3 regions of the Streptococcus sp. Z554 genome follow, and region 1 is predicted to be linked to each of the others. Evidence: predicted binding sites of a transcription regulator. Region 1 holds the regulator's gene; each other region holds the start of a gene.
The links. Region 1 encodes CtsR, which represses protease genes until heat stress. Its sites were predicted from a motif close to TTGGTCAAAAAAGGTCAAANA; they were not measured.

Region 1 (4,014 bases):
GGCATTACTGCCGTTGCAGCGATCGTTGAGCACAATACATCAGGGATCATCTCTCGTAAATCTGATAATGTAACTAGCCCTAAAGACTTGGTAGGGAAGAAATACGGAACCTGGAATGACCCAACTGAGCTTGCTATGTTGAAAACCTTGGTAGAATCTCAAGGTGGAGACTTTGAGAAGGTTGAAAAAGTACCAAACAACGACTCGAACTCGATCACACCGATTGCCAATGGAGTTTTTGACGCTGCTTGGATTTATTATGGTTGGGACGGTATTCTTGCTAAATCTCAAGGTGTGGATGCCAACTTCATGTATTTGAAAGACTACGTCAAAGAGTTTGACTACTACTCACCAGTTATCATCGCTAACAATGATTATTTGAAAGATAATAAGGAAGAAGCTCGTAAAGTCATCCAAGCTATTAAAAAAGGTTACCAATACGCTATGGATCACCCAGAAGAAGCGGCTGATATCTTGATCAAGAATGCCCCTGAACTCAATGAAAAACGTGATTTTGTCATCGAATCTCAAAAATACTTGTCAAAAGAATATGCTAGCGACAAGGACAAATGGGGACAATTTGATGCTGATCGCTGGAATGCCTTCTACAAATGGGATAAAGAAAATGGAATCCTCAAGGAAGACTTGACTGATAAAGGATTTACCAACGAATTTGTAAAATAATGACAGAAATTAGACTAGAACACGTAAGCTATGCCTACGACAATGAAAAGATTTTAGAGGATATTAACCTACAGGTAACTTCAGGTGAAGTGGTCTCTATCCTAGGCCCCAGTGGTGTAGGAAAGACTACCCTCTTTAACCTGATTGCAGGCATTTTAGAAGTCCAGTCAGGTAGAATTGTGCTTGATGGCGAGGAAAATCCCAAGGGGCGCGTGAGCTATATGCTACAAAAGGATTTACTTTTGGAACACAAGACTGTCCTTGGCAATATCATTTTGCCCCTCTTGATCCAAAAGGTGGACAAGGCAGAAGCCATTGCCAAAGCAGATGAAATTCTTGCTACCTTTCAGTTGACGGGTGTAAGGGATAAGTACCCTCATGAACTCAGTGGTGGGATGCGTCAGCGTGTTGCTCTACTTCGTACCTATCTTTTCGGGCATAAGCTCTTTCTTCTAGACGAGGCCTTTAGCGCTTTGGATGAGATGACTAAGATGGAACTTCATGCTTGGTATCTGGAGATTCACAAACAGCTGGAGTTGACGACACTCATCATTACGCATAGTATCGAAGAGGCCCTTAATCTCAGTGATCGCATCTATATCTTGAAAAATCGCCCTGGTCAGATTGTTTCTGAAATCAAACTCGACTGGTCTGAAGGCGAAGACAAGGAAGTTCAAAAAATTGCTTATAAACGCCAGATTTTAGCGGAATTGGGCTTAAATAATTAGAAATGAAGAGAGTTGGTGAAGTTTATTCTTTGCCAGCTCTTTTTTGTCTATAAATGGAAATCCTGATAGATAAAAAGTGATATAATTGACGTATGGTGATGTGATGAAAAAAGAAGAAATTAAAAAGTATTTAGACACAGATCTGGAATTCAATGTTAATGGCCGAGGTGCTTGTTTCTTATCCAGCATTTGTGTAGCTGGTTATGATTATGAAGGTCATCAGTTTGATACAATTGATCAAGCAATGGAAGCTAAAGTTTTTGACGGGAAAAGCTTAGTGGATATATGGGATGATATTTTCCAGCAAATAAAAATATAATTTATATTGGACAGAGAAAATAATGGTAAAATTTAATTTGATTGAAGTTGTGAATGGTTTTTATCGTTACGAGATTTTTCCTGAAGGTGATGAGAGCAGAAGGGAGATTTTTGAATTTAATCCTTCTACCCGTGAGCTAAAGCGAAATGATCCCTCAAAATATGGTTTTGATTATATGTCAAAATGTATTATAAATCTAAAAAATGAAGACGGCAGCTTGAAAGAATCAGGGCAAGTTGTGTGGTACTAAATGACTTGAACTTCTTTGGAAAATATAGTATATAGGAAAAAGCAATGTTGAAACTAATTAAAATTTTCAATTCTAGTATTTTAGGATATTGGTACATTCCAGAAAATCGTGACCCAGGTTTGATTGAGATTGATGAGCAAACTGGTGAAGTTACAGTTGCTATCGAGTCAAATTATGATAAAGAACTTGGGGCACCCTATTATGCAAACAAGGCTCGTGGAGCGGTGAAGCAGATGTGGGATAGAGGAGAATTACCAAGCGAGAAATCATTTACCTGGTGGTAATTTTAAGAGATAACAAAAAGTGATTAAATGATGTTAAATAACGACTTAATGGAATGCGATAAACCAAGTTCATCCGATGCACTGGATGAAGTTCTTATTTTAGAGTCTAACCTAGAAGGTTACAGTGATTTTTATAAAGAATCTGAGACATCAAAAGTTTGGTGGATTGATAAGATAGATGTTAAAGGAGAGTTTCTGTTCAGCTTTGATCAGAAAAAAATGTATAACCTTTTTCTTGACTATCCTCACAATATGACGGAAGAAGAAGTAAGAATTTTTGATAGAGAAAATCCGTTTTGGAGTGATTATTTCTCGGATAGAAAGTTGTGAACTATTTGTTTCGATTGGGAATTTTTTGCTTTCAAGGCCCTTTTTAGGGCTCTTTTTGTGGACTTTTTAAGGAACTGTAAAGAAAAACCAAGGTGTCTTAATTCCATTGTATTGTTAAGAAAATCAGTATTTTCAAGGTCTTAGCCCTAAAAATTTGACTTATAGAGTCTTAAATGATAGTATAGTCAAAGATGGTCAAAGTTGAAGAAGGAGGTAGCAAGCTATGAAATTTAAAAATACATCGGACCATATTGAAGCCTATATCAAGGCAATTTTAGAACAATCTGGCATCGTAGAATTGCAACGAAGCCAGCTAGCGGATACCTTTCAAGTTGTACCTAGCCAGATTAACTATGTGATTAAGACTCGTTTTACAGAGAGTAGAGGATATCTAGTTGAGAGTAAACGAGGTGGTGGGGGCTATATTCGCATTGGTCGAATTGAATTCTCGAACCATCATGATATGCTGCGTGATTTGTTGTATTCTGTGGATGATGAGGTTAACCAAGTATTCTTTGAAGATGTCTTAAGACTCTTAGTCGAACAAGAACTCTTGACTCGCCAAGAGATGAATCTATTATTAGCTACGGGGACAGACCGAATTCTAGGTGAGGAAGCTGATCATATTCGTGCCAATATGCTTCGTCAGTTGTTGCATGAAGTAGATAGAAAAGGAAAATAAAACTACATGAAATATTCAAAAGCATTGAGAGAATGTATCGATAGCGCCTTTCTGGTAGCGAGTCGCTTTGGTGCAGACTACCTAGAGTCATGGCACCTACTGATTGCCATGGCCAATCATAGCTACAGTGTTGCCGGAGCAACTCTCAACGAATTCCCTTATGAGATTGATCGTTTAGAGGAAGTCGCTGTAGAATTAACAGAGGCAAACTATAACCACAAGGAAGATTACCAGGAACTTCCCTTCTCATATCGCTTAAATGTCTTACTATTAGAAGCGGAACATATTGCTTCAGTTGTTCATGCCAAAGCATTGGGTACTGAGCACCTTCTTTACGCTATCTTGCATGATGGTAATGCCCTAGCAACTCGCATTCTAGAAAAAGCAGGTTTCTCCTATGAAGACCAGAAGGACCAAGTCAAGATTGCTGGGCTTCGTCGTAGTCTTGAGGCGCGTGCTGGTTGGACAAAAGAAGATTTAAAGGCTCTTCGTCAGCGCCATCGCTCAGTTGCAGATAAGCAAAATTCTATGGCAAATATGATGGGGATGCCTCAAACTCCAAGTGGTGGTTTGGAAGATTACACTCATGATCTTACAGAACAAGCCCGTTCAGGGAAATTAGAGCCAGTCATCGGCCGTGACCAAGAAATCTCTCGTATGATTCAAATCTTGAGTCGAAAAACAAAAAACAATCCAGTTCTAGTTGGAGATGCAGGTGTCGGTAAAACAGCTCTGGC
Region 2 (4,014 bases), on a different contig from region 1:
AGATCTTCCTTGCTCAAGTGTGAGAACTCAATCACTGCGTTAAAGCGATTCAAGAATTCTGGACGGAAGTAAGGTTTCAAACGATCCATGAGTTCTGGTTTGTCCGCATCTTCTGTCAAGTTAGCTTCATAACCAAAGCCAGCGTTTGAAGTTGCGATAATCACCGTATTCTTGAAGTTGACAGTGTTACCTTGACCATCTGTCAAACGACCATCGTCCAAGACTTGAAGGAGAAGGGTGATGACTTGAGGGTCAGCCTTTTCAATCTCATCCAAAAGTACGATTGAGTATGGATTGCGACGGACGCGTTCTGTCAAGGTATTGTTGTTGTCATCGTAACCAACATAACCTGCAGTTGTACCAATCAATTTAGATACGGCTGTACGATCACTGTATTCTGACATATCCAAACGGATGATAGCATCTTTAGTACCGAACATATCAAGCGCTAATTGTTTAGCCAACTCTGTCTTACCAACACCAGTAGGTCCTACAAATAGGAAGCTACCGATTGGACGGTTCCCTTCGTCAAATCCTGCACGGTTCCGACGGATCGCTTTTGCAACGGCTTCAACGGCCTTATCTTGACCGATAACCTTGGTTTGCAAACGGTGACCCATATCTTTCAAACGTTCGATATCAGTTGCACCCATTTGCGATACTGGAATACCAGTCATACGTTCGACAGACTCTGCTACGTCATTGACAGTTGCAGTTACCTTGTGATCCTCTGTATGGTTAGCAATTTGTTTTTCCAATTCTTCGATACGGACTTTTGCATTTAGAGCTGCTTCATAGTCTTCTTTGGCTGCTGCTTCTTCTTGTTTGATTTTTTCCGCTTGGATTTCGTGCTCAACCGCATGTACATCTGTTACTGGGTGTTGAGCCGCCAAGTGAGCAGCTGTCACGTCGACCAAGTCGATTGCCTTATCAGGCAAGCTACGTTGTGGAATGTATTGAACAGAGTAATCAACGGCAGCTTTCAAGACTTCATCTGGCAAGACAACATTGTGGTGTTGTTGATAAAGATCACGAATCCCTTGGAGGATCTTGAATGTATCTTCAGCAGATGGAGCATTAACCTTGACTTCGTTGAAACGACGTGCTAGGGCAGCATTTTTCAAGATGGTGTTACGGTATTCATCCTGAGTAGTTGCACCAATAACTGTCAATTCACCACGAGAAAGGGCTGGTTTCAAGATGTCCGCAAGGCCTTTAGAACCTTGACCATCACCTGTGCTACCTGCACCTAGGATTTGGTGGATTTCATCGAAGAAGAGAATAATATTTCCAGCTTCTTTGACCTCATTTACCAAATTTTGAATGTTTTCTTCAAAGCTACCACGGTATTGAGTACCAGCTTCAAGACCTGAAATATCTATAGAAATGATTTCTTTGTTCTTGATAGCTGCTGGAACATCACCATTTACAATAGCTTGTGCCAAACCTTCTACTACTGCAGTTTTACCAACACCAGCATCACCAACAAGAACTGGATTGTTCTTAGTACGGCGAGAAAGAATTTCAGAAGTTTCTTGAATTTCTTTATTACGTCCAATAACTGGATCCAACTTACCTTCACGAGCTTCTGCTGTTAAGTTACGTCCAAGTTTTGCAAGAATCCCATCTTGTTTCATAGCTTTACCTTGAACGTATTGAGCTTGTTCACTACCTTCGCTTGGTAGTTGACCTGTTTGACGGTAAATAGCAAATTCTTCAGGTGTTACTTCACGACCGTTAATCAAGTAACGACGGTTTTCTGAACTGTATCCACGCATACCACCCATCAATTGGTTAAATAAATCATCCATGTTGTTAAAGTTATTAAAGTTGTTGTTCATATTTCATACCTCGTTTGTTTTCAAATTTACTTAGTCAAAATAATTTGACTTACTCTGACCTTTGTTTTAAAAAATTTAGACTAGCTATTTGCTACTCTACGTATAATTTCAGGTTTTTCTTTATCCAATACAGGTTTTTCGATTGGACTTCTAAAAATACTAATGTTAACCATAGGTTGTACCTCTTTTCTAGGTTTTACCCATACTTTGATCTTAAGATACTATATACAATCACCTTAAAATCAAGGTTTTCTAAGGACTTTCCTTATCCTTATGTTCTTAGTATATCACTTTGGTCAGTTTTAGTCAAGAGATTTGACCAAATTTGACTAATTTTTTTTAAAAAATTTTTATAACAAAAAAACCAGTCATATTGACTGGTTTTTAAATTGCTATTTATGAATCTTAGCTCAATGCATCATCCATTGAAAGTACTTCGTGGAAGACACGTTGTGTCAATTCAGTTTTTTGTTCTGGAGTGAGGTATTTAGTGTTTACACAGTATCCAGAGATACGTACGATTACGTCTTCACCTGACATGATCTTTTCGTAAACATCGTTCAAGTCCATAACGTTCAAGTTCACGTGTTGTCCACCGTTTTCAAAGTAACCATCAAGGATTGTTACCAAGTTATCAACTTGTTCGTCACGAGTTTTACCAAGAGCACGTGGTGATACTTGAGTTGTCAATGAGATACCATCAGCTGCATAACCAAAGTCAAGGCTAGCAAGTGAGTTCAAGTTTTGCAACCATCCACCTTTAGCTTTGTTAGATGGGTTAGCACCTGGTGAGAAGAATTCCAATTTAGACAAGTTCACAGAACCATCTTCGTTGAGGTATACACCTTTGTGGACTGGTGAGTTACCAGTTTGTTTAGAGTAAGCAACGTTAGATGTGATTGTCAAAAGTGATACTGTAGCTTCTGCGTCTTTGTAAAGTTTGTGGCTACGTAGACGAGTTGTATAAGCTTCAATCAACCATTCTGCCAATTCGTTTGAACGTGGGTCATCTTCACCCCAACGTGGGTATTCACCGATTGTTTCGTAATCGTAGATGTAGCCATTTTCGTCACGAATTGGTTTAACTGTAGCGTACTTGATAGCTGACAATGTGTCAACAGTGTTAGCGAATCCACAGATACCGAATCCCATGTTAGCACGTTGTTTAGTTGGCAAGAAGGCCATTTGAACAGCTTCGTAGTTGTACTTGTCAGTCATGTAGTGGATGATGTTCAAAGCATCTACGTAAGTGTCAGTCAACCAGTCAAGAGATTTTTCAAAGTTAGCTTTAACTGATTCGAATTCAAGAACTTCGTCACGGATAGGATCGATGTCAAATACTTTGTAGTCTTTGTGAACATCGTCGTAACCACCGTTCAAACCAGTAAGAAGAGCTTTAAGAACGTTAACGCGAGCACCGAAGTACTGGATGTTGTGACGTTGTTCTTCGTTTTCTGGGTCAAGTGGAGACACACAACATGAGATACAGCTCATTTCACCGTATCCATCTTTAGCCATTGTTGTAACACCTTCGTATTGGATTGAAGAGTGTTTGTGGCTCATGTGCATACAGTAGCGACGGAAGTTGTATGGCAATTTGTCAGTCCAAAGAACTGTCAAGTTTGGTTCTGGAGAGTTACCGATGTTATCAAGAGTGTTCAAGAAACGGTAGTCCATCTTAGTAACACGGTGACGACCGTCGTTACCCATACCAGCCATAGAAGTTGTGATGAAGGTTGGGTCACCTGAGTACAATTGGTCATAAGCTTTTGTACGAGCAAATTTAACTGTACGAAGTTTCATAACGAAATCATCAACAAACTCTTGGATTTCTGATTCAGTAAATGTACCACGAGCAAGGTCACGTTCAGCAAAGATATCCAAGACGATTGGCACACGACCTAGAGATGTAGCTGCACCGTTGATAACGCGGCAGACAGCCATGAAGGCAATGTTTACCCATTGGATAGCTTCTTTAACGTTCATCGCTGGTTTACGAACATCAACTCCGTAAAGGTCACCTAAACGAACAACTTCTTGTAATGCTTGATATTGAAGGTAGATTTCTTCACGAAGACGGATTGTCTCTTCATCGATTTCTTTGATAGCATTCCAATCATTCAATTTTTCTTGCATCAAGAAGTCAGCTCCATAAAGAGCAAGACGTGCGTAC
Region 3 (4,014 bases), on a different contig from region 1:
GATCTTCGTTGTATTTTGCACGGTAAGCTTCAAGGAAAGCTTTTGCTTTATCTGAAACGTCAACAGTCGTTGAGAATCCTGAGATGAAGTAGATATTTGATGCTCTTTCAGCCGTTGCTTGTTGAACAAATTCCGCACCGTTAAATCCGTCACCACCAATGATTGGTTTGTCAATTCCCATACCGCGAGCTTGGTTTACAATTTTACCCGCTTCTGTGTAGTAACCTGGCAATACGATCGCATCAAAGTCTTTATCTTTGATCTTTGTCAAAGCAGCTTGGAAGTCTGTATCACCTGATACAAATGTTTCGTCTGCAACGATTTCACCTTTGAATGAATCACGGAATGATTTTGCAATACCTTTAGCGTAGTCACTTGAGTTATCTGTATACAAGACAACTTTTTTAGCGTTCAATTTGTTTGAAACATAGTTAGAAATGATTTGCCCTTGGAAGCTATCTTGGAATGTTCCGATGAAAAGGAAATCTTGACCTTTAGTCAAACCATCTTGAGTAGCACTTGGAGAAATCAATGGAACTCCAGCTTGTGTAGCATTTGCTACTGCTGCTGCAGTCGCACCTGAAGTCGCAGGTCCTACGATAGCAGCTACTTTAGATTGAGTAACAAGGTTTGTTGAAACAGAAGCAGCTTCAGCAGTTTCAGATTTGTTATCTTTATCAACTACTTCGATTTGTTTTCCATCGATACCACCTGCTGCGTTGATTTCATCAACTGCAAGTTGAGCACCTTTTTGCTCAGATGTACCATAAGATGCTACAGCACCTGTTTCTTCAAAGTTGAAACCAATTTTTACAACTTTCTCATCAATTGGGTTCCCAGTTGCGTTTGCTGGTCCTGATTTAACCTCACCACATGCAGCTAGAAGTGCTGTACTAGCAAGAGCTACAAGTGATAATGCGAACTTTTTCTTCATGTTTGTCTCCTTTTAATGTTCAATTTTAAAATTACATGTTAAGAATATACCGAATTATCAGAAAATTGTCAACAAGTTTCTCTCACTTTTTTATATGATAACGTTTTCGTTGTTTTTATAAAGGTTTCCAACGAAAGGAGTTTCCAATTCTTGGATATGACAGACTCTCACTTTCTTGATAAATTTCTCTTTTTCTAAACGATTGACTAGCTCCTCTACCTCTTCTGCTGGGACATAGAGTTGCAGATAACGGTGTTTCTTAGAATGGTAACAAATATCACCATAATTTGCGATTTTTTTAGCATCGCGATTATAGTATAGATAGATAATCAGACCAGACCGATTCTCTTTTTGAAACATAATTCAACTTCCTTCTAATAATCTTCCTTCTATTATATCAAAAAAAACAAGCTCAGTCGAGCTTGCTTTAGTTGATTAGTTCAAAGAATTATTAGCCATGATTTCATCGATAAATCCGTATTCAAGAGTTTCTTGAGCACTCATCCAATAATCACGTTCAGCATCTGCATGGATTTGCTCAACTGATTTACCAGAATTATCTGCAAGAATTTGCTCTAAAGTCTTACGAGTTTTAAGCAAGTGTTCAGCAGCAATAGCCATATCGGTTTGCTGTGTACCACCACCTGTACCACCCATTGGTTGGTGAATCATGTATTCTGCATTTGGAAGCATGAAACGTTTACCTTTAGCACCACTAGATGCAATGACCGTTCCCATTGATGCTGCCATCCCCATGACAATTGTTTGGACATCAGCCTTAATAAAGTTCATCGTGTCAACAATTGCCAAACCAGCTGATACAGAACCCCCAGGAGTGTTCACATAAAGGTAAATATCCTTTGTACTATCTTGGGCATCCAAGAAGAGCAACTGAGCAATGACCGAGTTTGCCATATTGTCTTCGACTGGCCCAGTCAACATGATAATGCGGTCCTTAAGAAGACGTGAGTAGATGTCATACGAACGTTCTCCACGACTTGTCTGTTCAATAACTACAGGAATCATTCATTTCTCCTTCTGATTTCTAAATTTCTTAGTCTATGCAATTATTATATATCCTTGGTCAAAAAAGGTCAAATTTTTGCTCTATTCTAAAGACAGATACAAAAATTTAACCTCCTTTCAAAACTAAGACTAGGCTATAGTCTCAATATCACTTTAGAATCTTATTTTGTTCCGAACAAGCGGTCTCCAGCGTCTCCAAGACCTGGAACGATGTAACCATGTTCGTTCAAACGTTCATCCAAAGCTGCTGTAAAGATTTCTACATCAGGGTGTGCTGCTTGAAGTGCCTTCACACCTTCTGGAGCAGATACAAGGCAGACAAACTTGATGTTTGAAGCTCCACGTTTTTTGAGGGAGTCAACAGCCAAAATCGCTGATCCACCCGTTGCAAGCATAGGATCAACTACAAAGATTTGACGTTGGTCAATATCTTCAGGTAATTTTACCAAGTATTCTACTGGTTGAAGGGTCTCTTCATCACGGTACATACCAATGTGACCAACTTTAGCTGCTGGAACCAAACTCAATAGTCCATCAACCATACCAATACCGGCACGCAAGATTGGGACAATCGCCAATTTTTTTCCAGCCAATTGTTTTTGAACTGTTTTTGTGATTGGTGTCTCGATTTCTACGTCTTCAAGTGGAAGATCACGAAGCACTTCATATCCCATCAACATTGCAATCTCATCAACTAGCTCACGAAAAGCTTTTGTCGAAGTATCCGTACGACGCAAGATTGACAATTTGTGTTGAATCAGTGGATGATTAATAACTTCAAGTTTTCCCATTTTCTGAATTCCTTCTTTCAATTTATTCTTCTTATTATATCAAAAAATGGTCCAAAAAGCTTTTGAAACCATTTATTTTTTATAATTCTAAATCAAATCAGCTTCTTGAAGAGCTGTTTGAACAGTTTCAAGTGGTAAATGTGTTAATTCTGTCCCTTTTTCTTGATAAAGATACTGAGCATAATCGTCCATGCGGTATTGATTGATATACACAACACGCTCGCATCCTACTTGAAGTAATTGCTTGGTACAGTTGAGGCAAGGGAAATGTGTAACATATGCTGTAAAGCCTTTTGGAACGCCACGTTCTGAACCTTGTAAAATAGCATTTACCTCTGCATGAAGGGTACGGACACAGTGCCCCTCAATCACCAGACAGTCATGATCGATACAATGCTCTGTCCCTGACACCGATCCATTATAGCCGGTCGAAATAACCTTATTATCCTTGACTAAAACAGCTCCTACTTTGGCACGTTTACAGGTCGAACGATTGGCAATCAATAAAGCTTGAGCAGCAAAATACTCATCCCAAGCCAGTCTTTTTTCAGTCATAACTTCTCTCCTCTTGATTTATTTTTTGAAAAATGGCAAGCGCAGATCTGCGATTTTTTCAGCAGGAACCTTCATCCCATCCTTGATCCATTTAAGCAAGACTGATACGATGGCAGAACTCCAAAAAGAATGCAGGTAAGAGCTGACTCCTTTTGATTTTCCATAGTATTTTTCTAAAAATTCTTGCATGGCTTGCACAAAGATTTTTTCTAGGTGATAGTCCAAGGCAAGCTGAATAACCTTAGCTTCTTTCTTGGCTTCTCTAAAGAGGTGAACCCATACGAGATAAAGATCTGTTTTAACATCGTAATGACTTAGCTGCTCCATGATGTTATGGACGCTACGTTTAAAGACACTTTCTAAAATCTCTTCTTTAGAATCATAGTTTCGATAAAAGGCTGCACGAGAAACGCCAGCACGCTTGACTAACTCAGAAATGCTAATTTTAGCTAACTCTTTTTTCTCCAAGAGTTGCAAAAGAGCTGTTTCTATCGCTTCTCTGGTTAGCAAATTAGATTCTTGGTTTGATTTTCTTAGGTTCTCAAGCGATTTTTCAGATATTTTACGTTCAGACATAACAATTTCTTTCTACTTGTGACAACAGAGAGCAACTACTTTTGTTTCAAGGGCTTTCATGATATAATTGTAAAAAAAGACAGAACCTTTGTCAATGTATAAGTGATAAAGATGGAGAATTTCTATGACTTG

Region 2: the regulator CtsR is predicted to act here: its motif matches at 1,883-1,903, upstream of ACVC7R_RS03310 (ATP-dependent Clp protease ATP-binding subunit).
Region 3: the regulator CtsR is predicted to act here: its motif matches at 2,015-2,035, upstream of clpP (ATP-dependent Clp protease proteolytic subunit ClpP).

What each region holds. Positions count from the first base shown of each region.
Region 1 covers NZ_JBRKNV010000011.1:33,208-37,221, reverse strand. Annotated here, with positions in the region: gene ACVC7R_RS08265 (ABC transporter substrate-binding protein) at 1-684, shown strand, start outside; gene ACVC7R_RS08260 (ABC transporter ATP-binding protein) at 684-1,412, shown strand; gene ACVC7R_RS08255 (hypothetical protein) at 1,516-1,731, shown strand; gene ACVC7R_RS08250 (hypothetical protein) at 1,754-1,981, shown strand; gene ACVC7R_RS08245 (hypothetical protein) at 2,026-2,265, shown strand; gene ACVC7R_RS08240 (DUF7675 family protein) at 2,293-2,595, shown strand; gene ACVC7R_RS08235 (CtsR family transcriptional regulator) at 2,819-3,277, shown strand; gene ACVC7R_RS08230 (ATP-dependent Clp protease ATP-binding subunit) at 3,284-4,014, shown strand, end outside.
Region 2 covers NZ_JBRKNV010000002.1:187,352-191,365, forward strand. Annotated here, with positions in the region: gene ACVC7R_RS03310 (ATP-dependent Clp protease ATP-binding subunit) at 1-1,841, opposite strand, end outside; gene pflB (formate C-acetyltransferase) at 2,247-4,014, opposite strand, start outside.
Region 3 covers NZ_JBRKNV010000002.1:22,251-26,264, forward strand. Annotated here, with positions in the region: gene ACVC7R_RS02530 (ABC transporter substrate-binding protein) at 1-934, opposite strand, end outside; gene ACVC7R_RS02535 (YlbG family protein) at 1,025-1,294, opposite strand; gene clpP (ATP-dependent Clp protease proteolytic subunit ClpP) at 1,370-1,960, opposite strand; gene upp (uracil phosphoribosyltransferase) at 2,122-2,751, opposite strand; gene ACVC7R_RS02550 (deoxycytidylate deaminase) at 2,839-3,306, opposite strand; gene ACVC7R_RS02555 (TetR/AcrR family transcriptional regulator) at 3,325-3,882, opposite strand; gene ACVC7R_RS02560 (DegV family protein) at 4,007-4,014, shown strand, end outside.